One region of the Sphingobium cloacae genome, then DNA from elsewhere that is predicted to be linked to it. Evidence: riboswitches for the same ligand, from Rfam matches in the RefSeq annotation. Region 1 holds a riboswitch; each other region holds the start of a gene.

Region 1 (7,923 bases):
TCCAGCGCGGGAACGGTGGCCTTGACGAGTGCAATGGTCTGCTCATTCAACGTCTGCGACATAAAACCTCCTTGGGACATGAAAACGGGGAATCAGCCGCCGGGCGGCTGGTCGTAGAAATCGATCCGCATCTTCATCGCGCCTTCGGGCGTGACGAAATGCACCTGTCGGGGCTGCAACACCGCCGCATGATCGGGGTCCAGCATCCGCTCGGAAAAAGGATCGAGGCAGGTCAGCTTCAGCCGTCCCTCGATCACCCGGATCACGCCCCAGACCTTGGCCTTCGTCGCATGGTTGCTGCGCAATGCCGCGGGAAGGCTGTCCTGATCGAATACCGGCGTCGACCGATAGGGCAGCGGGATCGCCACGCTCATGGCAGTGCCGCCACGCACCCAGGAGAATCCGTGCGATCCAATCGGAAGAACAGCGCCAGTTGCAGGCTTTCGGCGATCCGGGCCGCCTTGTCCTGCAACGCGCGCGCGGCTTGCGGTTCCATCATCTCGTCGGTCGTGCGCGCCCATAAAGCCAGCCAGCGGTCGAACAGCGCCGGGCTGATCCGTTCGCGATGCTTGTTATGCGCGGGAACCGGCTGACCCTTGTAACGCCCGCTCGCCAGCATGACCGACGACCAGAAAGCGGTCAGCTTCTCGATATGCTCCGGCCAGTCCTCCACGGCGTCGTTGAAGATGGGGCCTAGCGCCTCATCCTCCCTGATCCGCGCATAGAAAGCGTCGACCAGTCGTCCCAATCCGCTTTCATCCATCCGCAACCCGGCCATGCGCCGCGACTCCAATCATGCATATGAAATGCATCTATAGCGGCGCGGAAAAACATGCAAATAAAATACACAATATAAACAGGGGAGGCGCGAAGTCGCTTGCCGCCAGCTCTATCGAGCCCCGGCTCGGCATGAATGGGCGTGGCGGCCAGCGCCACGCATCCTTGGTTTCACAAGGTTTGCGGCGGCGCTTCGAAGCGGTCGATCACCCATTCTTCCGCCTGCGCGCCGCCGATCCATTCCTGCATCCACGGATGCGCGATGATCGCGTGCATATAGGCCTGCGCGAAGCGGGCGACGGGAAGCTGATAGGTGATGAAGCGCGTCACCACCGGCGCAAACATCACGTCCGCCGCGCCGAACGCCCCGAACAGGAAATCGCCTTCGCCGCCATAGCGGGCGCGGGCCTGCGCCCAAAGCTGCATGATGCGCGCCATGTCCTGTTCCACGGCTTCCGACACCGGGGCCGGGTCGTAGATCTGGCGGATGTTCATGCCGTGCTCACGGCGCAGGGCGGCGAAGCTGCTGTGCATTTCCGCCGCCATGGAACGGGCCATGGCGCGCGCGGCGGGATCGATGGGCCAGAATTTGTCGCCACCCGATTTCTCGTTGAGATATTCGATGATGGCCAGACTGTCCCACACGACGATGTCGTCGCCGTCCCAAAGGATCGGCACCTTGCCCGAGGAAGGGGCAAACTCGTCGCCTTCGCGCCGCTTTTCCCATGCCTCGTCATAGAGGGGGACGACCACCTCCTCGAAGGGCAGGCCCGATAGCTTGCACGCCAGCCAGCCGCGCAGCGACCAGCTCGAATAGGCCTTGTTGCCAATGAACAGCTTCATCATGGCCCCAGCTTTAGCTGCCGGGCGGAGAAAGTCGAGTGCTCGATGCCATCCTTCCCGTGCCGCTCGCCGATCCCGATCATGCCGGCAATCTCATCCGTCATGCCGTTCCGCCCAGACGATATAGCGCAGGGGGCCATGGCTGTTCGCATCGAATGGATAGCAGGTGGTGAGCGCCAGCAGCGGGCGTTCCGGATGCGCCGGATAGGCGAAGCGATCCCAGCGGACGACGGTCGAGCCGATGATGGTGTATCGGTGGGTTTCTCCATCGATGGACTGGACCTCCACCATGTCGCCGGGGCGCACCGATTTTAGGAAGGCGAAATGGGTATCGCGGTGGGCGGCCATGATCGTGACCGGCGGCTTGGCGGGCATGACCGTGGGGCCGAACGCCATGGCCTGTCCCGATCCACCCGACAGCACGACCTGACTGACGCCCAGACGCGGCACGGCGATGCGGGCGGCAGGGGCGGTGTCGGCCCAGGGCCATGGCTTGACCGGCTGGTGGCGGGCAAGGCTTTGGTCGAAGGCGCGGTCGAGCAGGATTTGCGCGGCCCATGCCTTGATCGGGACGATCGCGCCCCTCGCCATCAGGGTGAGGCCGAGCAGGCAGAGCGCCGTCAGGAGGATCGTGGGAAGGACGCGCCTGAAGGCGCGTCCCCCTTTCATCGCGGCGGCGGCGGTCATGCGCGGACCTTCCGGCGCTGGATGCCAAGCCCTGCAAGGCCGATGAGCAGCAGGGCCATGCCCCCGGCGATCATGCCCATATAGCCGGTGGCGGTCTGGGGCAGGTCCATCGCCTGCGCCTGTTCGGCGGGCTGCGTGTCGCCGCCCTTCGCGGCCCCGGCGGCCTGTCCGCCGAAGAGGACATCGAAATCCCAGCCAGCGGGCAGCAGCAGCGGCAGTTCCTCCCGCGTCAGGCTCGCGCCTTCGGGACGGGCCGGGGTTTCGTCCACCGCGACGAGGCTCGTCTGGCTGGTGACGATGGAGTAGGCGAGGCCGAGTTGCGCGATGGTTTCGTCGGCGGTGGCGTCGTCCGTCTCATCGGCCCAGCGGGCGGCTTCGGCATCGGCGATGCGGCGGTTGGCCCAGAGCTTCGCGACGGCGGGGCTTTCGGCGGCGTCACGCAGGTCCAAGGTCTGCGACCAGGGCTTGTCGCCGATCATGCCGGTGACGGTCAGCTTTCCGCCAGGCGCGTTGCCCCCGATCAGCTTCTCCCGGCCCAGCAGGACCAGCGGTTCGCCCGCATAGAGGTCGGGCAGCTTGCGCGGGGTCAGGTCGAGGCTGGCGCCTTCGACGCTGACCTTGAGGTCGCGGACGGCGGGGCTGGCGAGGCGGTCGAGCAGCGCCGTCATCTTCGCGGCGACTTCCTCGCCGGTGCCGACATTGGTGAAGGTGCCCCGGCCCGCTTCGGCCATGCGGCGCATCAGATACTGGTTGGGCGCGGAGCCGATGCCGACCATGAAGATGCGGCTGCGGCCTGCCTTCGCGGCGATGGCGGCCATCATCTCCTTCTCGTTGGAGATGTCGCCATCGGTCAGGAAGACGATCTGGCGGACGCCCTGCATGTCGGCGGGACGGCTGTCGATCAGGGCCGATTGCAGCGCGGGCAGCATTTCGGTGCCGCCATTGGCCTCCAGCCCCTCGGTGAAGCGGCGGGCCAGCGCGATCTGCTCCGCCGTGGCGGGGACGCTGTCGTCGAACAGGCGCGTCATCGTGTCGTCGAACCGGATGATGTTGAAGCGGTCCTGCGGGCGGAGCGTGCCGAGCGCATAGAGCAGGCTGTCCTTGGCCGCATCCATCGACTGGCCGCCCATGGAGCCGCTATTGTCGATGACGAAAACCATTTCGCGGGGAGGCGCGGCGCGTTTCCGCTCCTGCATCGGGGGGGTGATGGCGGCCATCAGATAATCTTCGCCATTCAGGGTCTGACGGAACAGGCCGATCGTCGGATCGGCGCTGGCCGAACGCCAGCGCAGCTCGAAGTCGCGGTCGGCGGGGACTTCGCCGTCGGCGAGGCGGATGGTGCGGTTCTGCTCGCCGTCCTGCTCGACCGCGATGCGGTGCCAGGGGCTGATGAGATTGGCGGGCTTGAAGCCGGGGGTGAGGCGGACGGTGATCGAAACGGGGTTCAGATCCTTGCCCAGCGTGGGATGCGCGAGGCGCGCGGTCACGGCCTGCGCGTCGGCGGCGGGGGTCTGCTGCGGCGTGTAGCGCGGCCCCGCGACCAGCGGCAGGCGCAGCGCGAACTCGCCGCTGAGCTGGCGGACGGGGGCCTGATATTCGATGGAGATCAGCACCGTCTCGCCCGGTCCCACATTGGCGACGCTGTTGCGGAACAGATTGGGGCGTTCGGATTCGACGAGGCCCGCCTTCTTCCCTTCCTCGCGGGCTTTCTCGTAGATGGCGCGGGCTTCCTCCCGGCGCTTGATATGGCCGATGATGACGCGCTGGCCGACTACCATCTTCAGGCTGTCGACCGCGCCCTCTTCCGGCAGCGGGTAGAGATAGGTCGCCTCCATCCACTGATTGCCGCTGTTGCGGAACGCCTGCGTCACGCGCACGCGGGCGGTCTGGCCGCTGACGGTTACGTCCATGTCGGTGCCCAGCCGCATGGCGGGCATGGCGGTGGCGACCCCTTTTCCTTGCAGCATCAGCGTGCCGCTGCCGATGGCGTCGGGATCGGCGGCCGGTTCGGCGGCGGTGAGGCGGCTCGTCAGGAAGATGAGGGCGACAAGGCCCAGAAGCAGCGAGAGGCCGAGCGCCAGACGACTGCGCGACCGGCGGGGAAAGAGGCAAAGGGGCATGGCGGACTCCATGAAATGAGGAGCCTTTCCACTAGGCGCGCGCCATGCCGGACAGCCATCGGCAAGCCATGCCGTTTCTTGCCGGAGCGGGCAGGGATGTGCGGCGCGCGCGAAGGGGCTTGACGGATTGTGCGGTTTTGTGCGGAATTGTCCGGTCCTTATGGGGGAAGCCGATGCAGCCGGAAGCGGACGAGGGATTTGCCGAAAGGCTGCGCGAAGAACTGGCGCGGCGGCGCATGTCGCGGCAGGCGCTGGCGGATATGGCGCGGATCAGCCTGTCGACGCTGGAAAAGGCGCTATCGGGCAGCCGCCCCTTCACCCTGGCGACGGTAGTGAGGATCGAGGAGGCGCTGGGCGCGGCGTTGCGTGGCGGGAATGGTGGCGATCCGGGTGTGGGGCGTGATCTGGCGCCCGATCATATGGGTGCCTACAGCCGCGCCGCGATCCGCTGGATCGAACAGGATTATGTGACGCTGCGGGCCAGTTTCGGCACGCCGGGCGCGGTCATCGCCTATCGGACGCGGGTCGCATGGGACGAGGCGGCGGGCTATCTGCGCTTCGCCGAGGCGGACCGCGCGGACGGCGCCTTCGCCCAGTCGGGCCATGTGTCGATGCCCAACCTGTCGGGACATATCTATCTTTCGACCAATGAGCAGGGGCAGCACCGGCTCATCATCCTCAGCCGTCCGACGCGCGAGGGGCGGATGTTCGGCCTGCTGACAACCTTGCAGGTCGGCGCGGGATCGCAACTGGTGCCGGTTGCCTGTCCGATTGCCTTCGTGCCGCAGGCGCAGTTGCCCGACATGGCGATGGGCGTGATCGAACCGGCCCACCCGGCCTATGCGGATTGCCGCGCGACATTGGACCGGGCCATGCAGGATGATTTCTGCCGCTGGCGGCCATGATGCGACCGCGCCAGCCGGACCCTGTCGGATAGCTATTGCCTAGTTCAAGCCTAAAATATAAAGAGCCTTGTCCTTTCCGCGTCCTTCGGCCGTAGGGAGGATGAAGATCGCGTCGGTTTCCCCGGAGACGGGGATGAAAAGGGAATGCGGTGCGGGTCGTTCGAGGCCTTATCCCGCAGCTGTCCCTGCAACTGTAAGTGGCGAGCGCGACATATAAGTGCGGACGGCATTGCGCCCGAGCCGCCAGCCACTGGGCCGGACGCTAAATCCTGCGGGGCCTGGGAAGGCCGTATGTCAAGCGATGACCCATGAGCCAGGAGACCTGCCGGCGTCTGGTCGCTCTTGCCCTGGTCCAGGGGATGGCCGCGGCACGGTGAACTCCGTCTGAGCGACGAACGAGCGGCAGGGGCCGCATCGGAGCCGCGTGTCGGTCGCCTCAGGCGTCCGGCCGATGCCGGTTGCCGACCGTTCGCGAACGGCACGCCCCCGCCCATTTGTCGTGAGACGCCGACGGGGGAAGAGAATGTTGAAATATGTTTCGGCCGCGATCGCGGTCCCGGCACTGGCCGCACCGGTCGTTGTCCACGCCGAGCATCCCGGTGCGGTGGCGGACAATGCGACGATCGTCGTCACCGGCACGGTCGATCCGCTCCGCCTGAACCATAAGACCGAAGGCGCGAGCCGTCTTGGCCTGACGCCGCTGGAGATGCCCGCCAGCGTCGAAACGCTGGATGGGGATGCGATTCGCCTGCGCGGCGACCTCACCATCCAGGATGCGGCCGCCCGCGCGACCGGTATCGTCAATATGTCGGGCGTGTTCGGCTACGGCCTCTCGGCGCGCGGTTTCACCGGACAGAACTCGGTTATGACGCTTTATGACGGGATGCGCATGTACAACAACACGCTGACTTTCCCGGCCGATCCGTGGATGGCGCAGAGCGTGGAAATCCTGCGCGGTCCCGCCTCGGTCCTCTATGGCGAGGGCGCTATTGGCGGCGCGGTCAACGTCGTGCGCAAAGAACCTTCGGACGAGATGATGGCCAGCGGCCGCATCGGCTTTGCGTCCTATGACAGCCTGAACGTTGCGGCGGGGGCGGGCGGTCCGGTCGTCGCGGGCGTCGGCTTCCGCGCCGATGCCAGCTATCGTCGGTCGGAAGGCTGGATGGATCGGGGGGATTCCCATGCGCTGGCGCTTTCCGGGGCGGTTCGGCTGAAACCGGCTGCGGACCTCAGCATCACCCTTTCGCACGACTATAGCAGCCAGAGCCCGCGCACCTGGTTCGGCGTACCGCTGGTGAACGGCAAGCTCGACCGGTCGCTTCGCCGCAACAATTACAATGCCGCCGACGCCAACCTGCGCTTCCGGGACAATTGGAGTCAGGCGAAGGTGGAATGGACTCCTTCCGAAGCGCTGACGATCCGCAGCACCTTCTATCATCTCTGGGCCAATAAATATTGGAAGAATGCGGAAAGCGTCACCTATGTGCCTGCGACGGCGGACAGCCCGGCACAGGTGCGGCAGTCGAGCTTTCTCGAACTCTACCATATCCAGAAGCAGACGGGGAACCGGACCACCGCGAACCTGGCGCACCAGATCGGCGGACTGGAAAACCAGCTGGTCCTGGGGTTCGACATCAACCGGATCAGCTACAAGAATGTCAGTAACAGCGGCAACAACGCGACGCGGCTGGTCGACGCCATCGATCCGGTGCCCGGCCTTTTCATCCATCAGGCGAGCGCGCCGACCAGGCCGCGCTATACCAACAAGATCCGCCAATATTCCATCTTTGCCGAGGATCGGCTGAAGTTCAGCGAGCAATTCTCGCTGGTGGGCGGGCTGCGCTACGACCAGCCGGAAATCACCAAGACGGATTATGTGAACGCCGCCAATAATTTCACGGCCACCCCCGATGCCGTCACCTGGCGCGTCGGCGCGGTTTATAATCCGGTGCCGGCATTGGCGCTCTACGGACAATATGCGACGGCGGCCGATCCGGTGGGCGCGCTCGTTTCCACCAGCTTCGCCCAAAGCGCCTTCGACCTGTCGACCGGCCGCCAATATGAGGCCGGGATCAAGCATGTCTTCTGGGGAACGCGCGGCCAGTGGACGCTGGCGGTCTATGACATCGTGAAGCGCAAGCTGCTGACTTCCGATCCCCTGGTGCCCACCATCCAGGTCCAGGTCGGCCAGCAATCCTCGCGCGGGGTCGAAGCATCCCTGTTCCTGGAGCCGGTGGACGGTTTCAGCATCACCCTCAACGGCGCGCTGCTGCGGGCGCGCTACGACGATTTCACCGAGTCCGTGGGCGGCGTCCTCTTCCAGCGCGCCGGTAACCGGCCGAGCAATGTCGCGGCGAAAAGCGCCAATGCCTTCGTCAGCTGGGAGTTCGCCGAAGGGTGGGTCGTCGACGGCGGCGTCAGCCATGTCGGCAAGCGGTATCAGGACGCAGCGAACACCCGCGTGGTGCCCGCTTATACCCTCACCGATATCGGCCTGAGGCGGCAACTGGTCGAAGGGGCCAGCATCGCCTTGCGCCTGCGCAATGTCTTCAACGAAACCTATGCCCGCTCCACCTATGGCGCGACGCAAT
Region 2 (7,923 bases), 990 kb from region 1:
TCTGCCGGGGCGTCAGGTCGCGGCGGTCGTGAATTTCCCGCCCCGCCAGATCGGCAAGTTCATGTCGCAGGTGCTGACATTGGGCTTCGCGGACTCGCAGGGAGCGGTCGTCCTCTTCGCTCCCGACCAGCCGGTCCCGAACGGCTCACGGCTTTTCTGACCGGAAGCCGCCGACCGGCTGACCTGCGGCTCCCGTCTTCCGTTCAACGCTCGATGCACATGGCGACGCCCATGCCGCCGCCGACGCACAATGTGGCGAGGCCCTTTCTGGCGTCGCGCTTCTGCATTTCGTAGAGCAGGGTGGTGAGCACGCGCGCGCCGGACGCGCCGACCGGATGGCCGATGGCGATCGCGCCGCCATTGACGTTCACCTTTTCCGGGTCCCAGCCCAGTTCCTGCCCCACGGCCAGGGACTGCGCGGCAAAAGCCTCATTGGCCTCGATCAGGTCGAGGTCGCCCAGCGCCCAGCCCGCCTTTTCCAGCGCGATGCGCGTGGCGGGAGCGGGGCCGATGCCCATGATCGCCGGATCGACGCCGCAGGTCGCGAAGGAGGCGATGCGCCCCATGACCGTCGCGCCGCGCCTGGCCGCTTCCGCTCCGCTCATCACGACGAGCGCGGCCGCGCCGTCATTGAGGCCGCTGGCGTTGCCCGCGGTGACCGAGCCATCCTTCTTGAAAGCCGGCTTCAGCGCCTGCATCGCCTCCAGCGTGGCGCCGGCGCGGATATATTCGTCGCTGTCGACCACGATGTCGCCCTTGCGGCCCTTGATCGTGACGGGCGCGATTTCGTCCTTGAAGCGGCCGGCGGCGCGGGCGGCCTCCGCCTTGTTCTGGCTGGCGACGGCGAACTGGTCCTGCGCGTCGCGGGAAATCTGGTATTTCTCCGCCAGATTCTCCGCCGTCATGCCCATATGGTAATTGTGGAACGCGTCGGTCAGGCCGTCCAGGATCAGGGTGTCGACCAGCGACAGCGCGCCCATCTTCACGCCGCCGCGCAGATTTTGCGCATGGGGGGCCATGGACATATTCTCCTGCCCGCCCGCGATCATGATCCGCGCATCGCCCGATTTGACCGCCTGCGCCGCCAGCGCCACGGCGCGCAGCCCGGACCCGCAAAGCTGGTTGATGCCGATGGCCGTGCGCTCGACCGGGATGCCCGCGTTGACGGCGGCCTGCCGCGCGGGATTCTGTCCCTGCCCGGCGGTCAGGATCTGGCCCAGTATGACTTCGTCCACTTCCTCCGGCGCGAGTCCCGCCTGCGCGAGGGCGGCGACGATCGCGGTCCGGCCCAGTTCATGCGCGGGGGTATTGGCGTAAGCGCCCAGAAAACTGCCGACGGCGGTCCGCTTGGCGGCGGTGATGACGATGTCTGACACGGTTCAGGTCCTCGATGCTGAGATTTTTGTTCGCAAGCGCACATAACATCATCCGCCATGGTCGCAAAGCCATTGGGACAAAGGATTCCACAGAAGCGCGCGCGCCTGCCGCCCGACGATCATGCCCACATGGCCCATTTGCAGGGTCCGGCCCTGGGCCAGGCGGGGGGCCGCGCTGGCCGGGACGATCCGGTCGGTCGCGGATCGAATGGACAAGGCGGGACAGGACAGGGATGGAAGATCGACGGCCTTTCCTCCGATCATCCATTGCCCCAACCCGCTGACATTCCCGTCATAGAATGTCTCGAAAAGATCGCGTCCCGCGGCGAAGGTCAGGGGCGCGCCTCCATTCGCCCAATCCTCCACGGCAAGGAAGGCGCGTTCGTCGTCCGTCCCCGGCGCCATGTCGGAAAAGGCCGCGAATTTCCCGACGGTGCGGCGCGGGTCGAGCGCCCAGAACCCCGATTGAAGAACCTCCATCGGCACATAGCCCAGGCGTTCGCAGGTGGCTTTGGCCCCCCTCCACAAGCCGACGATCTGGTCGAGATCGGCCTGCGGAAAGCCGTCGAAATGCCATGGCGCGGCGATGGTGGCGATGGCGCGGACGGGATGCAGCATGGCCGCGCCCAGAACCAGACTGCCGCCCAGGCAATAGCCCACGACAAGGGGAGGCTCCGGCAGCGTTTCCAGCATCGGAACCAATCGCCGCGCGACATGGCCTTCCAGCCCCAGCATCGAATCCGCGGCCGCCGGCGTCCCCCAATCGACCAGATAGGCGTCATGGCCTTGCGCGGCCATGTGGCGCAGCATGGACCGGCTTTCCGACAGGTCGAGCACGGTGGGCGGGTTGATGAGCGAAGGCACGAACACGACCGGCGCGCCGCGCTTTCCCGTGCCGTATCGCAGCAATCGCGCCTGTCCCGCCGACGCCGCCACGGCGGGGGGAGGGGGTGGGACGGGCCGCTCCGCCGACTGATATTTCCGCAGGCCCAGAAAGGCGCGGCGGCGCAGGTCCGGGTCGTCCTCCGTCTCCCGCCACAGCATGTCCAGGAAAAGCGGCAGGGGGCGGGGCCCATGTTGCGGCGCGGCATCGCCCTGTGCTAATGCGGAAGGAACAGGAGTGGGAGAGATTTCCATGGCGAAGTCCAAGACGACGAACGAATCCGAACCGGTGATCATCAAGAAATATGCGAACCGGCGGCTCTATAATACGGAAACCTCCAGCTACATCACGTTGGATCTTTTGTCGCAGATGACCCGCGAGGGGCGCGAGTTCGTCGTCGTGGACGCCAAGACGGGGGAGGACATCACGCATAATGTCCTGACCCAGATCATCATGGAGGAGGAACAGCGCGGCAAGAACATGCTGCCCGTCAATTTCCTGCGCCAGCTGATCTCCATGTACGGCGATTCCATGCAGTCCATGGTGCCGCAATATCTCGAAGCGTCCATGGAGGCGTTCCGCAAGAACCAGCAGCAGTTCCAGGAAGCGATGAAGGGCGCCTTCGGCGGCGGCCCCTTCGCGGAAATCGCCAAGCGCAACATGGAGATGTTCGAGGCCGCCACCCATGCCTTCGGCGCGGGCGCCACCCCGCCCGCCGCCAAAACGTCCCGCTCCGACGCCCGTTCCGACGAAAGCAAGGATGACGAGATCGCCGGCCTCAAGGCCCAGCTCGCGGCCTTGAACGCCAAGATCGACAAGCTCGGCTAAAGTCCTGCCTGCGACGCTTGGGGGGTCGACAGAAACGGCGCGCTTGCCCTATGGCGCGCCATCATTCGCACTCAGACATCCAAGGCAGGCCCTGTGAAACACGCCCTTTCCGTCACCCGTGAACAGGATTTCGCCGCCTGGTACCAGGCGGTCGTCTCCGAAGCCGACATGGCGGAGGAAAGCGGCGTTCGCGGCTGCATGGTCATCCGCCCCTGGGGCTATGGCATCTGGGAACGCATCCAGCGCTTGCTGGATGAGCGGATCAAGGCCACGGGTCACGAAAACTGCTATTTTCCCGTCTTCATCCCGCTCTCCTATTTCGAGAAGGAAGCCGAGCATGTGGACGGCTTCGCCAAGGAAATGGCGGTGGTCACCCATCACCGCCTGATCCAGAAGGACGGCCGGATGGTGCCGGACCCCGAAGCGAAGCTGGAAGAGCCGCTGGTGGTGCGTCCCACGTCCGAAACGGTGATCGGCGCGGCTTTCTCCCGCTGGGTGCAAAGCTGGCGCGACCTGCCGGTGCTCATCAACCAGTGGGCGAATGTCGTGCGCTGGGAAATGCGCACCCGCATGTTCCTGCGCACCAGCGAGTTCCTCTGGCAGGAAGGGCATACCGCCCACGCCTCGGTCGACGAAGCGATGGACGAGACGATGAAGATGCTCGAAGTCTATCGCAGCTTCGCCGAGGAATGCGTCGCGCTGCCGGTCATCGCGGGCGAAAAGCCGGAAAATGAGCGTTTTCCGGGCGCTGTCGCCACCTATTCCATCGAAGCGATGATGCAGGACGGGAAGGCGCTTCAGGCGGGCACGTCCCATTTCCTGGGCACCACTTTCAGCCAGGCGCAGAATATCCGGTTCCAGAATGCCGAAGGGCAGCAGGAACTGGCCCAGACGACCAGCTGGGGCATGTCCACGCGCATGATCGGCGGGCTCATCATGGTGCATGGCGACGATGACGGGCTGCGGGTGCCGCCGCGTGTCGCGCCCTATCAGATCGTCGTCGTGCCGATGCTGCGCGATACGGAGGAGGACGCCGCGATCCTCGATTATTGCGCCGCGCTGGTGGAGGAGCTGAACGGCAGGGACGTGTTCCGCGAGCCTGTCCGCGCCCTGCTGGACAAGCGCCCCGCCAAGGCCGCCAACAAGCGCTGGGGCTGGGTCAAGAAGGGCGCGCCGATCGTGATCGAGGTCGGCGGCCGGGATGTCGCCGGCGGCAATGTGTCGGTGCTGCGCCGCGACCGGCTCTATCGGGCGGATGGAAAGCTCGACAGCCAGGTCGTGCCGCGGGACGATTTCATCGCCGGAGCGGCCGCCGCGCTGGAAGAGGTCCAGCGGGCGCTGTTCGCCGAGGCGCACGGCCGGCTGCACGGCCATGTGGACAAGGATATTGCGTCGCTGGATGCCCTGAAGGCCTATTTCGCCGCCAGCGCGAAGCCGGGCTGGGCGCTCGTCCAGTGGAGCAGGCCGACCGGCGCGGCGCTCGACAAGGTGGTCGAATGGCTGAAGGGCGAGAAGCTGACCCTGCGCAACGTGCCGCTGGATGCGGAAGCGGCCGACGGCGCCTGCATCTTCACCGGGCAGGCGGCGGTCGAGCGCGTTCTGGTCGGGCGCTCCTATTAAGGGGGCGGACGGCGCGGGGCGTCGGCCGCCGGTCGGGCCTCGATTGACGCGGGATCATAACTTTCCTATTCCGCGCCATGCGACAGGTTCCCGAAAGGGATAAACGGGAATGAGGGGAAGAACCTCAGCTGCCCCTGCAACTGTGAGCGGATAGCCGCGCGCCATAAGTCATTGGAATCGCATGGTTCTGAGAAGGCGGCGCATCCGGCCCTGACCCGCAAGCCAGGATACCGGCCCGCCGCAGTCGTTCTCCGCGCGGCCAGGGTGCGCCATGCGGACGGGCTCCCCCGCGTGGCGACAGTCCCACCGCGCCGGGCGGCAGGCAGGACGGCGGCACCCGCCCCGTCCGCCTCCTCCGGGCCGGCCCTCGCTGCGGAAGGTCCACCATGCCCCCCGAATCCCGAAACACGATCACTTCGCCATCTCCTTCATGGAATCGCGAACGCTCCCTCCACCCATGGGCAGGGGCGCGGCCGTGAAGGGCTTCATCATCGCCACGCAGTTCCTGACCCGGCTGCCCACACCCCGGATCGCCTTCACGCCTGCCGATTTCCCCCCGGCCATGCGCTGGTTCCCCGCCGTCGGCCTGATCGTGGGCCTGATCGTCACATGGGGTATCTGGGCTGGCGGCCTGGTCGATCCATGGGTCGGGGCGCTGACCGGACTGCTTCTGTGGGTCGCGGTGACGGGCGGCCTTCATCTCGACGGACTGGCGGATATCGCCGACGCCCGCGGCGCGGCGCATGGCCATCGCGAAAGGATGATGGCCGCGCTGACCGATCCCCATATCGGCAGCTTCGGCGCCATCGCCATCGTCCTCCTGCTCCTGGGCAAGCTGGTGCTGGTCCACGCCCTCCTCACTCTGCCGGGCCCCGCCCGTCCGCCATGGCTGGGGCTCGTCGCCATTCCCTTCATCGCCCGGATCGGCCCGTTGATCTGGACCTATGGGCTGCCGCCGCTCCACGAAGGTCTGGCTTCCCGCTTCCGGGGCGCCGTGCGCCCGTTCGATATGCTGGCATGGACAGGCGCGGCGCTTGCCGCTTCCTTTCTGTTCCCGGCCCTGCTCGTTGCCCTCATCCTGATTCCGCTCTGGGGCTGGTGGATCAAGCGCCATATCGGCGGCATTTCCGGTGACGGCCACGGCGCTGGCATCGAGTGGATCGAAGCCGCGCTCCTGATGGCGCTGGTCGTGGGAGCGCGGTTGTCATGAAAAGCCCATGGACATGGCATGGCGGCGATCTCGACGCGGCGCGGGCGTGGTTCGGCGAAGGCGGCGATCCGTGGATCGATCTGTCGACCGGCATCAACCCGCATGGCTGGCCGGGCGCGGCGGGGATGGCCATCGACTGGCGCGGCCTGCCTTCGAAAACCGATCTGCGGGAGATGGAGGAAATCGCGGCCGTCTATTTCGATGTGGACCCCCGGCATGTCTGCGCCCTTCCGGGAACCGAAACGGGCCTGCGCCTGGCCAGCGATCTGCTCGGCCCGCGCGCGCGATATCTTGCCCCCTGCTATCGCACGCATGAGGATATGTTCCCGCTATCCTCGGCGATAACGGCGGCGGCGATGGAGAGTCCGGATGGCGGCACCATCATTCTCGCCAATCCCAATAATCCCGACGGCCATTGCTGGCCGCGCGACGCGCTGCTCGACCTGGCCGACCGCAGAGCGGACGAGGAATGGCTGATCGTTGACGAAGCCTTTGCCGACAGCGATCCGGCGACCAGTCTGGCGCGGGATATAGCGGATGATCGACGGCTGCTCATCTTCCGCTCCTTCGGCAAATTCTTCGGATTGGCGGGCTTGAGGCTCGGCTTCCTGCTCGGCCCGGAAGCCATCGTCGGCCGGATGCGGCGAAAGCTTGGGGCATGGCCGGTTTCCGCCGCCGCCATCGCCATCGGGAGAGCCGCCTATGCCGACCGCGACTGGATCGCGGCGATGCGGGAGCGCCTGCCCCGCGAAAGACGGCGGCTGGACGATGTGCTGACGGGCTGCGGATACTCGCCCGTCGGCGCCTGTCCGCTGTTCCGGCTGATCGTGGCCGACGATGCGATGGCGCTGTTCGAGCGACTGGCGAAACAGACCATCCTGACGCGTCCCTTCGACTACGAACCCCGCTGGCTGCGGATCGGCCTCCCCGAAACGGAGGAGGCGCTCGACCGCCTGCAAAGGGCCCTCCTTGGCTGAGCCGATCGCCTTCGCGGCCCTTGCCCTCGATGCGGTCATCGGATGGCCGCGCGCGCTTTATGCCCGGATCGGCCATCCCGTCGGTTTCTTCGCCCGGATCATCACCCTGTCCGAACGTTACGGGAACCAAGCGCGATGGAGCGCGGGGCTTCGCCGCGCTATCGGGGTTCTGACCGTGATGCTGTTGTTGGCCGTCTCGGCCGGCGGCGCTCTTCTGCTGGAAGGGCTCTGCCGCCGCTGGCTCGGTTCCCTTGCATGGCTTGGCATGGCGATTCTTGCCTGGCCCGCCCTCGCGCAACGCAGCCTGTTCGAGCATGTCCGGCCGATCGCCCGCCATCTGGGGGAGGGCGATGAGGCACGTGCGCGGCAGGACGTGTCGATGATCGTGGGCCGGGACACCGAAACGCTCGACGAACCCGGCATCGCCCGCGCCGCGATCGAGAGCCTGTCGGAAAGCTTCTGCGATGGAGTGGCCGCGCCGCTCTTCTGGTTGATCGTCGGAGGGCTGCCGGGAATCTGGGCCTACAAGGCCATCAACACCGCCGACAGCCTGATCGGTCACAAGGAAGAACGCTGGCGCGCCTTTGGCTGGGCCGCGGCGCGGACGGACGATGTCATGAACTTCCTGCCCGCGCGGCTGGGCGGGGCGGTGATCTGTCTGGCCGGCGGAGGAGGCTGGCGCATCATGTGGCGCGATGCGCGCAAACATGCCTCTCCCAATGCGGGATGGACGGAGGCGGCGATGGCGGGAACGCTGGGGCTGCGTCTCGCCGGACCCGTAAGCTATGATGGCGTGGCCCATGACAAGCCGTGGATCGGCGAAGGCCGTGACCGGGTTTTCGCGCAAGACATCCAGCGGGCATTGCGGGTCTATCTGCGCGCCTGCGCTATACTCTGGATCGGAGCGGCGGCCATGCCGTTGCTCATTCGATGATGCATGCTGGCGCGGGAAGGGCGCATGCGATAATCCTCCAGGAAGGAAAGCCGCGCGGGGCGCGCGCCTGCGTGAAATCCATGGATGGCATGAGG
Region 3 (7,923 bases), 870 kb from region 1:
TCCCGCGCGCCGCACTGGTCGATGCGAGGGGCAAGGTCTTCGGTTATCGCACGCAGCACGGCCGCGGAGCGCGGCCCTGCCGTCTCCGCGCCGTCCAGCATGGCGAGCGCCAGAAGCTCCAGCCGTTCGACCGCATCGCCACAGCTTCGCCATGGATCGGCGGACAGGGACGTCAGCCGCTCCGGCCTGGGGCCGTTCCATGGGTCGGCCATGCGGCAATCGAGCGGATCGAAACCAAGCGAGAGGTCGTCGGCCATGGCGCGGAGCAGCGATGCCTGCCCGTCATGCTCATAGCCGCGCGGCGTGCGCGCCAGCGCCGCGAGCAGGTCGCGCCGCAGCCGCCCCTCCGGCGAGCGGGTGAAGATGTGCAGCCCGTCACGAATCTGCAATTCCTTGAGTTCGCACAGATAATTGTCGATGGCGGAGAGCGCGTCGTCGCCGTCTCCGGTCGCGCCCGCATCCTTGTCCAGCCCCTGCGCGCGCGCCAGGTCGATAATGTCCCGCCGCAGCCGCTCCAGCCGTCGCGGGTCCATGCCCGCGGCAAGATAATATTCGTCGACCAGCGCTTCGAGTTGCTTCAACGGCCCATAGCTTTCCGCGCGTGTGAGCGGAGGCGTTAGATGATCGACGATGACCGCGCCGATGCGCCGTTTGGCCTGCGTGCCCTCGCCCGGATCGTTGACGATGAAGGGGTAGAGCTGGGGCAGGGCGCCGGCGCAGATTTCCGGGAAGCAATCGGCGGAAAGGGATACCGCCTTGCCCGGCAGCCATTCCAGATTGCCATGCTTGCCCACATGGACCAGCGCCTGCGCGCCAAAAATCCGCTCCAGCCAGATGTGGAAGGCGAGATAGGCGTGGGGCGGGGGCAGCGCCGGATCGTGATAGCTGGTCTTGGGATCGATATTGTAACCCCGCGCCGGCTGGACCGCCAACACGACATGGCCGAAGCGGTGAATGGCGAGCCGGAAGGCGCCTTCGCGCACGAAGGGGTCGGCTTCGGGCGGTCCCCAGCGTTCGAGCATCGCTTGCCGCGCCGCTTCCGGGACATGGGCGAAGGCGGCGCCATAGTCGGTCAATGGCAAGGCGGCTTCGCCGTGCCGTTCCAGCGAAGCGAGGTCGTTGGTGACGCCGCCGGTCATCACGCGCATCAGGTCCGCGCCATCTTCCGGCGCGGCGCCGGTGTCGTAACCCGCTTCCCGCAGGGCGGCGAGGATGGCGGCGGCGCTGGCCGGCGTGTCCAGCCCCACGCCATTGCCGATCCGTCCGTCCCGGTTGGGATAGTTGGCGAGGATCAGCGCGACGCGCCGCTGCTTGGGCGGGGTGCGGCGCAACGCGGCCCAGTTGGCGGCGAGATCGGCGGCAAAGGCGACCCGGTCCGGCGCGACCTTGGGGACGACGATGCCGCATTGCGTCACGGCATCGAAGCGTTCCGCCGCCTTGAAAGTCACCGCGCGGGTGAAGATGCGACCGTCCACCTCCGGCAGGGCGACGTTCATCGCCAGGTCGCGCGGGCCAAGCCCCCGTGCCGACGCTTCCCATTCCGCCTGCTCCACCCCGGCGAAGGCCAGCTGCAGGATCGGGCAGTCGGCCTGTTCCAGCACGGCTGGCGTCCGCTTGTCCCCGGCGGACGAGGCGGCAAAGCTGGTCGCGTTCAGGATCGCGTCGGGCGCGATCTCGCCCAGCAGGCCGCGCAGCCAGTCGATCGCGAAGGGTTCGCGCAGTGCCCGGACATGGACGGCGGCGACGTTGAAACCGCGCGCCTCCAGCGCCTCCACCATGGCGTCGACGGCGTCCAGCGTGCCCGCGATCATCAGCGCGCGATAGAAGATGAGGAGCGCGACGGGCTTCCCGTCCAGCCACCCTGTCCGCAAATCCGCCAGTGTAGGGCGGTCGCAGCCCTTGAGGTAAAGCCCTGCATCGGCAACCGGCACCGGATCGTCCGGCGCGCCCGCATCCTCGCCGATCAGTCTGGCCGCCAGGCGCAGGAAGGCCAGCGCATTGGCCGTCCCCCCCTGCCGCAGATATGCGCGCAGCTTCTCCCGCACCTCGGCGGGCAGGGTGGACGCGCGGTCAAGCGCCGGGTCCGCCTCCCGCCCATCGGCGATGGCGGCGAAGGCGATGCCCTTTTCCCGCGCGATGGCGGCGATCTCATCTATGCCATAGGGCCAGTAGCTTTTGCCCCCCAGCAATATGACGCACACGAAACGGGCATGGGCGATCGTCTTTTCGACATAGAGGTCCGTCGAATAGGGATGCCGCAATGGCAGCAGGTTGGCGAGCCGGACGCTGGGAGCACCCGGCGGCAACTGCCCCGCCGCCTTGGCGAAGCAGGCCAGTTCGCTGTCCGCCACCGTCAGGATCACGATGTCGCCCGGCGGCTGGTCGAGGTCGATCGCCTCCTCCCCATCGGTGATGGTGCCGGGGGTGGCGGACAGCAGGTGCATCAGCCCAGAATATCCCGCAGGTCCGATGCGATGACCGACCGGTCCAGTCCCTTCTGCCCGATCACGACCAGCTGGGTCCGGCGTATTTCCGCAGGCATCCATGCGCGGTCGTAGAAATGCTGGATGCGCGGGCCGACGGCCTGCACGATGAGGCGGCTCTGCTTGCCGTTTACCGCCACCATGCCCTTGACGCGCAATATGTCATGCGCCGCGATCAATGCGCCGAGCCGGGCGGTGAGCGCCTCGACTTCTCCGACCTCGCCGCCGGTGACGACGAAGCTGTCGAAATCGTCATGGTCATGATCGCCGCCCTCCCCGTCATGGTGGGATGGCCGGGCGTCAAGGCTGTCTTCCGCCGCCGCCGTGATGCCCAGCAGCGCGCCCACGTCCACGGCGCCATGATCGGCGCGGACGATCTTCACGCCCGCGCGGGTTTCCGCCTCGACCTGCGCCTCGACCCGCGCTAGCGTGGCGGTATCGACCAGATCGGTCTTGTTCAGCACCACCATGTCGGCGCAGGCCAGCTGGTCCTCGAACAGTTCCTCCAGCGGGCTGTCATGGTCGAGATTGGGATCGGCGGCCCGCGCCGCCGCCAGCGCGGCTTCGTCCGTGGCGAAGCGTCCCGCCGCCACCGCGTCCGCATCGATCAGCGCCACTACGCCGTCCACCGTCGCGCGGGTGCGGATGTCGGGCCATTGGAACGCTTTCACCAGCGGCTTGGGCAAAGCGAGGCCGGACGTTTCGATGATGATATGGTCGGGCGGGTTCGGCCGGTCGAGCAGCTTCTGCATGGTGGGCAGGAAGTCGTCGGCCACGGTGCAGCAGATGCAGCCGTTGGCGAGTTCGACGATGTCGTCCTCCGGGCATGCCTCGTCATTGCATCCCTTCACCAGCTCGCCGTCCACCCCGACATCGCCGAACTCGTTGATGACGAGGGCGAGGCGGCGGCCCCTGGCATTTTGCAGGAGATGGCGGATGAGCGTGGTCTTGCCCGCGCCCAGGAAGCCGGTGACGACGGTGGTGGGCACCTTGCTCATGCGCCTTCTCCCGTCGGTTTGAGGAAGGGGGGAGCGGCAGTAACGGTGTTCATGGGAGGTCTTCCCTCGCAGCGCCGGAGCAACCGGGCCAGGGCTTGCCGGCGCCATCCAGCGGCCCGGTGCCGGTGGACGCACGACGGCTGGCCCGCGCCCATGACCGGGCGTTCGCCCATGGACGCAGGACCACGCGGCCCCAGCCGCATGACATCGTCGCTCAGACGGAAAACACCGTGCCGCGGCCATCCCCTGGACCAGGGCAAGAGCGACCAGACGCCGGCAGGTCTCCTGGCTCGCGGGTCATCGCCCGATGCACGGCCTTCCCGGACCTCGCCTGTTTCAGCGTCCGGCCCAGTGGCTGCTTCCCTTGGGGGAAGCGTGTGCATCGCGCTGCCGCTTACAGTTGCAGGGACAGCTGCGGCTTGGGATGGAGCTTCCCTGCCCATCCGCACCGCATTCCCATTTTCAGCCTCTTGCGAGGCACCGGCGCGATCAATACCCGGACGCGACGGATGCCGCCCCGGACGACCGGCTCATATCGCCTGCACCGGCGGGCCGCAAGGGCTCAGCCGCCGCCGTTCAACGATTGCAGCCGCCATGTCCGGTGAAAGGACAGGACGGTGCGCGAGAGCGGGGCGATGTCGATCGCGAGCGTGGCGCGCAAGGGCAGGTCGAGCGCGTGGCACAGGGCGGCGCGAATCATCATCGGGTGGGTGATCGCGCAGACCGGCCGCCCGCTTTCCCGGATGCCGTCGAGCCAGCAGCCGATCCGCGATGCCGCCGCCTCCATGGTTTCGCCGCCCGGCGCCTCCCTCGTGGGATCGGCCAGCCAGCCGGTCAGCGCTTCCGGTTCGTCGCTTCCGATCTCCTCGAAGCATCGGCCGGCCCAGCGTCCCCAGCCCATGTCGGCCAGCGCGGCTTCCGGCCGGGCGAGCAGGGAGAGGGCGAGAGCGGTTTCCTCCGCCGCGCGCGACGGGCTGCGGAAGGCATGATCGCGCAAGCGCCCGGGAAGCTCCATGCGGGCCGCTGCCCGGAGGCCGCCTTCGTCCAGCGATTCCGAAGGGTCGGGAAAACCGCCGCGGCGGCTGGAGGGCGTGGCCGCGATGCACAGGAGCAGGAGAGAGGTCGGCAGGGTAAACTCCAACAGGCCGTTGACGCCGCCAGCCCCCCGGCTCTAAGGGCTGCATCGTCCTGGAAGAAGAAGCCGGTGCAAATCCGGCGCGGTCGCGCCACTGTTATCGATGCGGACATCCGCCGTCGAGAGCCAGACCTTCCTCCCGGATCGTAAGATCAACCCTTGGGACGCGCAATCCCTTCAGGAGCAGAATATCATGGCAATGAGCGCCGCATTTTTCGACGACGGCTTCATCCCTGTCCAGGGTGGAACGGCGATCCCGGTCGAGGACATTCTTCCATGGGCCGTGTTCGGCTCGCTGATCGCCTTGATCTTCCTCTATTTCGTCAGCACGGAACAGGGCGCCGTCGCGATCTTCGACGGCATGTACGTGCATGAGTTCGTCCATGACGGACGGCATCTCCTCGGCTTTCCCTGCCACTAGGGCCGGGTCATGACGAAGGATCTGTTGTGGCGCGGGATGCTTGCGGGCATCCTGGGCGCCTTTCTTGCGACCCTGTGCGCCCATCTCGTCGCCGAGCCGCAGGTCGACCGCGCCATCGCCTATGAAGCCACCCATGCCGCCCATGCGGCCCATCATGACGAAGGGCCGGCGGGTGGCGAGGAGGAGGAACTGGTCAGCCGTCCTACCCAGAAGGGGCTGGGTCTGTGGACGGCCCTTTCCCTCTATGGCGCGGCGGTGGGCGGCATCTTCTCGCTGCTGTTCGCTTATGGCTATGGCCGGTTCGGGCGGATGGGGCCGCGCAGCTTCGCCCTGCTGCTGGCGGCCCTGGCGTTCCTGCTGGTCGTGGTCGTCCCGGCGCTCAAATATCCGCAGACGCCCCCGGCGGTCGGCAAGCATGAAACCGTGGAGCTGCGCACCGCCGCCTATTTCTCGATGATCGCGCTGTCGCTGGCCGGCGCGGTGATAGCCTGGAAGCTGTGGAGCGCTTTGGCCCAGTCCCGGCGCGGGATAGACGCGACCCTGTTTTCGGCCGGCGCCTATCTGCTGGTCGTGGGCAGCGGCCAGATGTTGCTGCCCAGCATCGATGAAGTGCCCGATGATTTTCCGGCGACGCTGCTCTGGAATTTCCGGGTGGCGTCCCTGGCGACGCAGCTTCTGCTCTGGGCGACGATCGGCATCGCCTTCGGCCTGATGGCGGAGCGCCTGCTCCAGCGCCGGGGGTGAACGGAATATCTTTTTGCGGGCATTAGCGGGGCTGCGATCTGTCCGGGGGCGCGCGGCCGGCTGCGGGAAAACGGATGCCGGGATGGCGGAAGTGCCGATCGAATCGCACTTCTGCCGATCGGGCTATCGTGATCGAGCCACGCCTTTCGACCAACCGAATGTCCTGTCATGGTCATGAAATGATCCCTTCCTAGCGGGCGGATGCTGCAACGCAACATCTGCATATGAAGGGGTATCATAATGGTTCGTTGGGTATCTGGTCCGTCTCTGGCGGCGCTGGCTTTCGCCAGCTTTGGAACAACTGCCGCCTATGCGCAGTCCACGGGGTCCATCGACTTCGACAAGGAAATCGTGGTCACGGCCGCCGGAAACGAGAGTGCGCAGGTCGGCGGAGTCGCCGTTCCCAACACGTCCAAGGCGAAGGCCGTGCTGACGCAGGAATTCATCGCCCGGCAAACGCCCGGCCAGTCCGTCAACGATGTCATCAACCAGTTGCCGGGCGTCAGCTTCCAGAACAACGACCCCTATGGATCGGGCGGCGGCACGCTGACGATTCGCGGTTTCGACGACACGCGCATTTCCCAGACGGTGGACGGCATTCCGCTGAACGACACCGGCAATTACGCCCTCTACACCAACCAGCAGGTCGATCCCGAACTGATCGATCAGGTCAATGTCAATCTGGGCACCACCGATATCGACAGCCCCACCGCCTCGGCCAGCGGAAGCACGGTCAATTACCGCACGCTGGTTCCGACCGAGGATTTCGGCGCCCGCCTTGCGGGGACTTATGGCGACTTCTCCTATTTCCGCCTTTTCGGGCTCGTCAACACGGGCATATTGACGCCAGCGGGCACGCGCGCCTGGCTTTCCGCCAGCCGGGCGACCTATGATTCGCCTTTCGGTCATTTCGGCAAGGTCGAAAAGACGCAGTTCAACGCCAAGCTCTATCAGCCCATCGGCTCCAATGGCGACTTCGTTGCCGTCGCCGGGCATTTCAACCGCAACCGCAACAATTTCTCCGGCTCCGTGGCGCTGCGGACGGACACCGCCGACGGCCGCGTCGTCCCGAATCGCTTCCCGCTGACGAAGGACGAGCGCTATTATGATGCCGGGCGCTGCGAAACCGCCACGCCGACGCCCGGCGTGGCGGATGCGGCCAATTCCTGCGGGTCGCTGTTCGACTATCGCTACAATCCGTCCGACACGGGCAATATCCGTGTCAATTCGCGCTTCACCCTCAGTGACCGGCTGACGCTGACCCTCGATCCCTATTATCAATATACCAAGGCGAATGGCGGCGGCACGGTCGTCGGCAATGAGGCGCTTTATTTTCCGCAGGAGGGTGGCCCCGGCTTTTCAGGCTATGTCGGCGGCGCGCCTTATGCGGGCATGGACCTCAACGGCGATGGCGACATGCTCGACAAGGTGCGCCTGCTCGCGCCCAGCCAGACCAAGACGCACCGCCTGGGCGTGATCGCCTCGCTGCGCTACGACATCAATGACAGCAACTCGATCCGCCTTGCCTATACTTGGGATCGCGGCAAGCATCGCCAGACGGGCGAAGTGGGCAGGCTGACCGTTTCGGGCGACGCGATCGACGTTTTCCCCGTGGACGATCCGCTGATCGGGGCGGACGGAAATGTACTGCAAAAGCGCGACCGGCTTTCCTATGCTATCCTTCATCAGATCTCGGGCGAATATCGCGGAGAGTTCGGCGGGCTGACCGTCACCGCCGGATTCCGGGCGCCGTTCTTCAAGCGGAACCTCAACAACCACTGTTTCGCGTCCAGTGCGAGCGGCTTCGTCGACTGCTTCTCCGGCAATCAGGCAGCGGAAGACGCCTATGCGAAGGCCCATCCCGGTTATGGACGGCCCCAGCAGCGCATCTTCAAATATAACCGTTTCCTGCCCCAAGCCGGCCTTGTCTATGAACTGACGCCGCAGGCCAGCCTGTTCGCCAATTACTCCAAGGGCATACAGGTCCCCGGAACCGACAATCTCTACCAGATCTTCTGGTATCCCAAGGGAACCGGCTCGGTCGAACCCAATCCCGAAACGACCGACAATTTCGATCTGGGCGGCCGTTTCCGCTCAGGCAACATGCAGGCGCAGGCGTCGGTCTGGTATACGTCCTACAAG
Region 4 (7,923 bases), 330 kb from region 1:
GCGCTCAGCAGCGCCATGACGTCGATCTGATGCCCCGGGTCGAGGGCGGCAAGCGGCTCGTCCGCGACCAGCGCGGGAGCGCCCACCGCCAACGCGCGGGCCAACAGGACGCGGGCCCGCTCCCCGCCCGACAGTTCCGTCGCGATGCGGCCCTTCAGATGCAGCACATCCGCTCGGGTCAAAGCCGCGTCGACCATTTCCTCGTCGGCGGGCGTGAGCCGTGACAGGGGCCCCAGATGCGGCAGGCGGCCCAGCGCAACCAGCCGCTCGACCGCCAGAGGCCAGTGCAGCGTCTGGCCCTGCGGCAGATAGGCGAGATGCTTTGCGATGTCGCGCCGGGACAGGGCGGCGACATCCCGGCCGTCGATCGAGACCCGCCCGGCGCTCAGCGGCACAAGCCCCAGCATCGCGCGGATCATGGATGATTTTCCCGCGCCATTGGGACCGATGATGCCGACCAGCTGGCCGGGGTCGAAGCCTAGCGTGACGCCCTGCACCGCGGCATGGCGGCCGAGGCGCACACCCATTTCCTCGATCCGGATCGTCACCATAGCCGCCGCTCCCGCATCAGGTGGACAAGGAAGACCGGCACGCCCAGCATGGCGGTGAGTACGCCCAGCTTCAGTTCATTGGTCGTGGGGATCAGCCGCACGCCGATGTCGGCGAAGGTCAGCAGCGCCGCACCGCCCAGCATGGACGGAAGCAGGATGGCGGAGGGCGAACGGTCCGTCAGCGGGCGGACCAGATGCGGCACGATCAGGCCGATGAAGCCGATCGAGCCCGACACCGCCACCGCGCCGCCGACCCCGATCGCGACGCCCAGCATCAACCGCAGCCGCGCCCATTTGAGGTCGACGCCCAGCGCCTGCGCGCCATCCTCGCCCAAGGTGAGCGCGTCGAGCGTCCGTCCGTCGGCGATCAGCAGCGCCGCGCCGGCGAGCACGCAGGGCAGCGCCGTCAACACATGGGCATAGCTGCGATTCTCAAGGCTCCCCATCAGCCAGCTCATGATCTCCATCGCCGCGAAGGGGTTGGGCGACAGGTTGAGCGACAGGCTGATCCCCGCCCCCGCCAGCGTGGCGATGGCGATGCCCGCGAGGATCAGCGTCAGCGGGCTTTCCGATGGCCCGGCCAGCAGGAAAAGCCCGCCGATGGCGATCATCCCGGTCAGGATGGCGAGCAGCGGCAGGGCGAGCACATGCATCTGCGCCAACCCGAAATAGAGCGCGTAGACCGCCCCCAGCGCCGCCGCGTTGGACGCGCCCAGCACGGACGGTTCGGCCAGCGGATTGCGGAGATAGCCTTGCAGCGCCGCCCCCGCGAGGCCGAGCATCCCGCCGACCAGCAGGCCCAGAATCATGCGCGGCACGCGCAGGTCGATCAGGATCGCGCGGGCGACTTCGTCTCCGCCGCCCGTCATCACCGCCCACAGGCGCGGCAGCGAAATCGGCACGGCCCCCAACATGACCGAGCCGCCGGCCGCCAGCACGATCAGCAGGACGAGCGTGGGGAGCAACAAGGGATGACGACGGCGCGCATGCATCATGACTTGCGCCTCCGCCGCGCTTTGCTAGTGCCATGGACATGCATGGGATGAAATTGCTGGCAGCGGCCGCCGCGCTGGGCCTGATCGGCGCGGCCCCGCCCGCCGAAAAACCGCGCAGGATCGTGTCGCTGAACGTCTGCGCCGATCAATATCTGCTGGCGCTGGCCGATCCGGGCCAGATCGTCGCGCTCAGCAGGAACGCCCGCAATGCGGAACTTTCGGCGGCTGCGGCCAAGGCCCGCTCCTTCCGCAGCCTGCGCCGGCCGTCCGAAGAGGTGATGGCGCTCCGGCCCGACCTGCTGCTGGGCTTTCCGCTGGGCGATAGCGTCGCGGGCGCGCCGCCGGGGCGCTGGAACGTGCTGGGCCTGGAAACGGCGGACAGTTACGGGTCGGTGATCGACCAGATCCGGCGGACAGCCAGGGCCGTGGGCCATCCCGAACGCGGCGAGGCGCTCATTGCGCGCATGAACCGCGACCTTGCCGCCCTGCCCCGGCCCAGGCGCGGCGGCGTTGCCGCCTATTATCAAAGGCGCGGCTATATGACGGGCACCGGCACGCTGGTCGACGACCTGATGCGGCGCGCGGGCCTCACCAACCTCGCCGCGAAGCTGGGGAAGCCCGCTCTGGCGCAGATTCCGCTGGAACAGATGATCGCCGCCCGTCCCGACTGGCTGATCGTCGAAAGCGGCAGCGAACGCGTGGTCGATCAGGGGACGGAGATGCTGAATCATCCGGTCCTGAAGGACATTCCCCGCATTCGGGTGCCGCAGGCGTGGACGGTCTGCGGCGGCCCGGCCTATGTGCTGGCCGCGCGCAGCATCGTGGCGCAGGTCAACGCCGCGCCGGACCGCCCATAGGGGACGGGCGCTCACGCCCGCCCCTTTGCCGCGCGATCAGAAGCGGACACGCACGCCGCCATAGGCCGACCGGCCATAGACCCCATAGCCATAGGCCGTCGCATATTCCTCATTCGACAGATTGTCGATGCGGCCGTAGATTTCCAGATTCTCCGTGACCGGCAGGGACGCGCGCAGGCCGACAACGGCATAGCCGTCCAGACGGCGCGTGTTGGCGGCATCGTCGAAAATGTCGCCCATCATCGTCACCGTCGCGCCGGTGCTGAGGCCGAAAGGCCAGACATAATCCGCCGACACGCTGACCGCATTGGCGGCACGGCGCGGCAGGCGATTGCCTTCATTGGCCGTCCCCTCCGAACGATTGCGTGCGTCGATATAGCTATAGGCGGCCGTGAACGTCAGCGCCTCCACGGGCCGCAGCGTCAGGCTGGCTTCCACCCCCTTCGCGCGGGCGCGGGCGATGTTGTAATAGACATAGGTCGGCGGGAAGCCGTCGATCTGGTTACGCGTATCGCGGCGGAAAGCCGTGACCGACAGCATCGCCCGCCCGTTATCCAGGCTCTGGTCGAAACCGATGTCATAGCTTTTCGAGCGTTCGGGACGCAGGTCGGCATTGCCCACCCACCTATCGTAAAGCTGATAGAGCGAGGGCGCCTTGAACCCTTCGCCATAGCTGACGCGGAAATTGGTCGCGCCATGGTTGGGCGTGTAATTGGCGTTCGCGCCAAAGGTCGTCGCGCCGCCGAACTGGTTGTGGTCGCCATGGCGCAGGCCGCCGGTGACGGAAAGCCCCTCGGCCGGCTGCACGATGGCGAGGGCATAGACGCTGTCGATGTTCGCCTTGGCGCTGGCCGTGCTGCCAAAGCCGTAAAAGTCATAGTCGGGCCGCTCATGCTCATAGCCGAAGACCAGCTTCGCCCGATCGACGGGCGCATAGACGCCCTGATATTCGAAGCGCAGGTTGGTGCCCGAATAGCCGTAGGAGGCGTCCGCGCCCCGCGCGGGATAATAGTCCCGGTCATGGCGGAACCAGGTGACCGCCGCCCGGTTGGTCAGCTTGCCGTCCAGCAGCGACAGGTTGAGCCCGGCATAGCCGACATATTGGTCCGACTTGGTGATGTCGGGGCTATCGGCCGGTGTTCCGAAGAAGCTGTCATAATCGAGGTCGGCGTGGATATAATAGCCGCGCAGGTCGAGGCTGAGCGCGTCGGAAAAGCTGAGCTTCAGCTTCGCATTGGCGGTGATGTTCTTGTAGCCGTCCTTCTCCGTCGCGCCGAAGGAACGCGCGGCGGCCGAGATGCCGTCGGTGCGGAAATAGGCGACGCCCACGCCGCCCGACGCGATCCCGCTGGTGCCGGACACATCCGCTTTCGCGTTCAGCGTGTCGCTATAGCCGTAATCGACCGACGCATTGGCGGCATAGCCTTCGGCGGGCGTCCCTGTCATCACATTGACCACGCCGCCGATCGCCTGGCTGCCATGGACGACCGAGTTGGAGCCGCGCAGCACTTCGATCCGGCGGATATTGCCGACCAGCAGGTTGCCGAAGTTGAAACTGTCGGCATCGCCGCTGGGGTCGTTCACCTTGACGCCGTCGATCAGCACCAGCGTCTGCGACGATTCCGCGCCGCGCAGCGACACGCCCGTGACCGTGCCGATCGTGCCGTTGCGGTTGAAGCGGACGCCGGGCGTCGTCGCCAGCAGGTCGGTCACTTCGACCGCCTGCCGGGTGCGGATGGTGTCGGCGTCGATCACCGTGATCGCCTGACCCACCTGATCGCGCGGCTGTTCGATGCCCGATGCGGTGACGACGATGTCGTCATCCTGCGCCAGCGCCGGCGTGGCCGCCAGCAGCGCCACGAGCGACAATCCCGATTTCATCATTGTGTCTCTTCCCTGAGCGTTTGTGAACTTCAGGACCGGGGACTCCGCCTGCGCGGCCGATGCGCGCGGCAGGTCAACGCCCGTCCCCGCCACGCGCACCGATGCGGCCCCGGCCGCCTGGCAGCGTCGCTCACGGAAGAAACCGTGCCATGGCCGATCCCTGGGCCAGGGCAAGAGCGACCAGACGCTGGCAGGTCTCCTGGCTCGCGGGTCGTCACTGCGATGCGCCAGCCTTCCCGGACGGATGTCCAGTGGCCGGTCCCCTTCCCGCCCCTTTCGCAGGAAGGAGGGACCCATACGCATCGCGCTCACCGCTTACAGTTGCAGGGACAGCAGCGGAATAGGAGGAGAAAACCTCCGCACCGCATTCCCTTTTCAGCCCCGTGGGGCACCAGCGCGATCATGCCGGCGCGCTGGAAGCGCCCCGGACGCCGCTGCCCATAGGACAAGCGGAAGGCCATGCCAAGCGGATCGATTTCAAGGGGAAGGAAATGGCGGATTGGGGAGCGAGAGCAGGCTGTCCGCTCCCGACATGCATCATGCGCCTGCATAAGCGGGAGCATGTCAGCCGGCCACCCTTCATTGTAACAAATTATTGCTATGCGCCCGATCCCTTGCGCCGCAGCCTTCCTCTCCCGATATGGTTCCTGCGGGCCGGGCCCCTCTGGCGGCTGGACATGTCCAGCCGTGATGTCGGACCGCATCGAGTGTGCTCGGTGCAGGTTCGGGGGATTGCAGCCCCCCCTCCAATCCCACCGAAACCACGCCGGGCCGCTCGATCCTTAACTATTCTGGTCTGACCATTTTTGAAGGATGGAGTTTTAACGCCGTGAATAATCCCGTTCGCATGCCGGGCTATGGTGCCAGCCAGACGGCGCAGGTCGATGCCGGCCTGCGCGCGCATATGCTGGGCGTTTTCCGCAATATGGGCATCGGCCTGGTCATCACCGGGCTGGTCGCCGCCTTCATCGGCAATACGCCTGCCCTGGCCGCCGCGATCTTCGGCACGCCGCTCAAATGGGTGGCGATCTTCGCGCCGCTGGCTTTCGTCTTCTTCTTCAGCTTCCGCATCGAAAAGATGACGACCGCGGGCGCGCGCATGGCCTTCTGGGCCTTTTCCGCCGTCATGGGCGTGTCCCTGGCCAGCGTGTTCCTGATCTTCACCGGCGGCAGCATCGCGCAGGCCTTCTTCTCCGCCGCGGTGATGTTCCTCGCCATGGCGCTGTGGGGCTATACGACGCAGCGCGACCTCACGAAGATGGGCTCGTTCCTCATCATGGGCCTGATCGGCATCATCGTCGCCAGCCTCATCAACCTGTTCATCGGGTCTTCGGCGATGGCGATGGTGGTTTCGATCCTGGGCGTAGTGATCTTCACCGGCCTCACCGCCTGGGACACGCAGCGCATCAAGTCGGAATATTTCCACTATGCGGGCCATGAAGTCGCGGAAAAGATGCAGGTCATGGGCGCGCTGTCGCTCTATCTGAACTTCGTCAACCTGTTCCAGATGCTGCTGCACCTGACCGGCGAGCGGGAATAGGCGGATGCGCGACGCGCAGGCCGTTTCGGCCATGCTCTGCCCGGTCTGTCATGTCGGATTGGCGATGACGGACCGGCAGGGGGTGGAGATCGACTATTGCCCGCAATGCCGCGGCGTGTGGCTGGACCGGGGCGAACTGGACAAGATCATCGAACGATCCGCGCGGGAGACCGCGCCCGCCGCGCCGGTGAGCCAGCCCAGCTACCGGCCGGACCGGGACTATCGCGGCGACGGGCGGCCTTATCAGAAGAAGCGGCGGAAGAGCTTTCTGGAAGAGTTGTTCGATTGACAAAAAGGCCGGTCGCGATGACCGGCCTTTTTCCTGTTCCACGGCCCTGCGCTTCTCCGGCCGCAAGGCGGGTCAAGGCGTTTCGGTCGGCACCGCCTTGGGCGGGATCACTTCTTCCTTGGCGCTCAGCACGGTGGCGGGCGGGCCTTTCTCGATAGCGGCGGCAAGCTGGCCCACGCCCGCGCAATCGGCGCGGCAGAGCTTTTGCGCCTGCGTCAGATTTTCCTTCGCCTTGGCGATCGCGCCCTTTTCCACCATCGCTTCGCCCTGACCGACCAGCGCGCCGATATCGGCGGGGTCCAGCAACAACGCTTCGTTATAAAGGCGGATGGCCTTGCCCTGAAGTCCTTGCGCGCGCGCCACCTGCGCCAGTTCGATATAGGCGCCGCGGTTGCGTGGATCGACCGCCAGCGCGCTTTCCAGCGCGTCGTTCGCGCCTTCCAGATTGCCGGCCTTGCGCGCCGCTTCGCCCGCATGCTGCCATTCGATCGAGCGCGGGTCGATCTGCGCGTCCGGACGCTGGGTCAGTCCCGCGCTGGATACGGTGGTCAGCATAACGGCAAGGGCAATCGAGGCAGGGGTGAAACGCATCAATGTCTCCAGCCATGTTTCAGGCGTTGATTCCGGCCAAGTGTCGCCATTTTGCGGGCGCTTGTCCATTGTCTCTTTCACGGGCGGCGGCGCAGCCGGGCGAAAGTGAAACCGTCCGTCCCGTCATGCCCCGGCGTCAGCAGCCAGCCCGGACCATGGGCGCGGCCAAGCGGCAGGGCGAAGGTGTCCGCGATCCAGCCGTCATGCCTTTGCAGGAACGATTCCACCTGATCCCGCCCCTCTCTGTCCGTCAGTGCACAGGTGGCATAGACCAGCGCGCCGCCCGACGCCAGCAGCGGCGCGGCGAAATCGAGGATGCGGGCTTGTTCCTGTACCAGCCGGTCGAGCCGCGCCTGCGTCAGCCGCCAGCGCGCTTCGGGATTGCGCCGCCACGTGCCGGTGCCGGAACAGGGCGCGTCGACCAGCACGACGTCGGCCCGGCCATGCAGGCTTTCCAGCGCGCGCGCCTCATGCCCCTGATCCAGCAAGAGCGTCTGGATGAACGTCGCCCCGGCCCGTTCGGCGCGGGGGGACAGGCGGCCCAGGCGGGAACGGATGGTATCGGCGGCGATCAGCACACCCTCTCCCTGCATCGCGGCGGCGAGCGCCAGCGTCTTGCCGCCTGCTCCGGCGCACAGGTCCATGACGGTCTGGCCCGGCTTCGCCTCGCAAACGGCGGCGATCAACTGGCTGCCGGCATCCTGCACTTCGACGAGGCCCTGCTGCCACAGCCCACTCTTTTCGACGGGCGCGCCTTCGGGCAGGCGCAGCGCGTCGGGCACGCCAGGGATCGGCGCGGCATCGGGCAGGAGCGGGACGACCTGCTCTACCGCCGCTTTGAGACGGTTGACCCGCAGATCGACCGGGGCGCGGCCCAGCAAGGCGTCTTGCTCGACCGGCCCGGCCAGCAAGGGGACTATCCAGCCGGGGATGATGCCCGGCGCAGCAGCAGCTTCGCCCGGTTGGACAGGCGCGGGGCCATGGGCCGATCCGTCGAACAGGTGGGCGATCTCCGGATGCTCACAGGCAAGGCCGAGCATGGCGGCGCGGCCGCTTTCCGGGCGGTCGGCGGCGCGGCGGATCGCGTCGTAAACATGGTCGCGCACCGCCCGGCGGTCGCGCGACCCGGCATAGCGCCGTTCCTTGAAATAACGGGCGATCAGCGTGTCCGCCGCCGGGCCGCCATCGCGCGCGGAAGCGATGACGGCGTCGAGCA

Evidence for each region. A riboswitch is a leader RNA that binds a small molecule or an ion and turns the genes downstream of it on or off. The one in region 1 is predicted to bind cobalamin.
Region 2: it holds a riboswitch for cobalamin, as region 1 does, so the genes downstream of both, SCLO_RS05190 (adenosylcobinamide-GDP ribazoletransferase) here and SCLO_RS10200 (TonB-dependent receptor) in region 1, are expected to answer to the same signal.
Region 3: it holds a riboswitch for cobalamin, as region 1 does, so the genes downstream of both, cobW (cobalamin biosynthesis protein CobW) here and SCLO_RS10200 (TonB-dependent receptor) in region 1, are expected to answer to the same signal.
Region 4: it holds a riboswitch for cobalamin, as region 1 does, so the genes downstream of both, SCLO_RS08335 (TonB-dependent receptor plug domain-containing protein) here and SCLO_RS10200 (TonB-dependent receptor) in region 1, are expected to answer to the same signal.

What each region holds. Positions count from the first base shown of each region.
Region 1 covers NZ_AP017655.1:2,048,280-2,056,202, reverse strand. Annotated here, with positions in the region: gene hmpA (NO-inducible flavohemoprotein) at 1-62, opposite strand, end outside; gene SCLO_RS10230 (DUF1971 domain-containing protein) at 93-368, opposite strand; gene SCLO_RS10225 (group III truncated hemoglobin) at 371-778, opposite strand; gene SCLO_RS10220 (glutathione S-transferase family protein) at 949-1,623, opposite strand; gene SCLO_RS10215 (class GN sortase) at 1,714-2,307, opposite strand; gene SCLO_RS10210 (marine proteobacterial sortase target protein) at 2,304-4,427, opposite strand; gene SCLO_RS10205 (helix-turn-helix domain-containing protein) at 4,601-5,332, shown strand; cobalamin riboswitch at 5,429-5,676, shown strand; gene SCLO_RS10200 (TonB-dependent receptor) at 5,856-7,923, shown strand, end outside.
Region 2 covers NZ_AP017655.1:1,054,236-1,062,158, reverse strand. Annotated here, with positions in the region: gene SCLO_RS05215 (tRNA-binding protein) at 1-160, shown strand, start outside; gene SCLO_RS05210 (acetyl-CoA C-acetyltransferase) at 204-1,376, opposite strand; gene SCLO_RS05205 (alpha/beta hydrolase) at 1,425-2,420, opposite strand; gene phaR (polyhydroxyalkanoate synthesis repressor PhaR) at 2,512-3,087, shown strand; gene proS (proline--tRNA ligase) at 3,181-4,707, shown strand; cobalamin riboswitch at 4,775-4,960, shown strand; gene SCLO_RS05190 (adenosylcobinamide-GDP ribazoletransferase) at 5,165-5,917, shown strand; gene SCLO_RS05185 (aminotransferase class I/II-fold pyridoxal phosphate-dependent enzyme) at 5,914-6,894, shown strand; gene cbiB (adenosylcobinamide-phosphate synthase CbiB) at 6,887-7,828, shown strand.
Region 3 covers NZ_AP017655.1:2,918,027-2,925,949, forward strand. Annotated here, with positions in the region: gene cobN (cobaltochelatase subunit CobN) at 1-2,444, opposite strand, end outside; gene cobW (cobalamin biosynthesis protein CobW) at 2,444-3,481, opposite strand; cobalamin riboswitch at 3,740-3,976, opposite strand; gene SCLO_RS14340 (histidine phosphatase family protein) at 4,044-4,622, opposite strand; gene SCLO_RS14345 (CbtB domain-containing protein) at 4,720-5,037, shown strand; gene SCLO_RS14350 (CbtA family protein) at 5,047-5,781, shown strand; gene SCLO_RS14355 (TonB-dependent receptor) at 6,022-7,923, shown strand, end outside.
Region 4 covers NZ_AP017655.1:1,714,819-1,722,741, forward strand. Annotated here, with positions in the region: gene SCLO_RS08320 (ABC transporter ATP-binding protein) at 1-551, opposite strand, end outside; gene SCLO_RS08325 (FecCD family ABC transporter permease) at 545-1,546, opposite strand; gene SCLO_RS08330 (ABC transporter substrate-binding protein) at 1,594-2,403, shown strand; gene SCLO_RS08335 (TonB-dependent receptor plug domain-containing protein) at 2,440-4,287, opposite strand; cobalamin riboswitch at 4,460-4,693, opposite strand; gene SCLO_RS08340 (Bax inhibitor-1/YccA family protein) at 5,135-5,827, shown strand; gene SCLO_RS08345 (TFIIB-type zinc ribbon-containing protein) at 5,832-6,116, shown strand; gene SCLO_RS08350 (tetratricopeptide repeat protein) at 6,189-6,707, opposite strand; gene SCLO_RS08355 (RsmB/NOP family class I SAM-dependent RNA methyltransferase) at 6,785-7,923, opposite strand, start outside.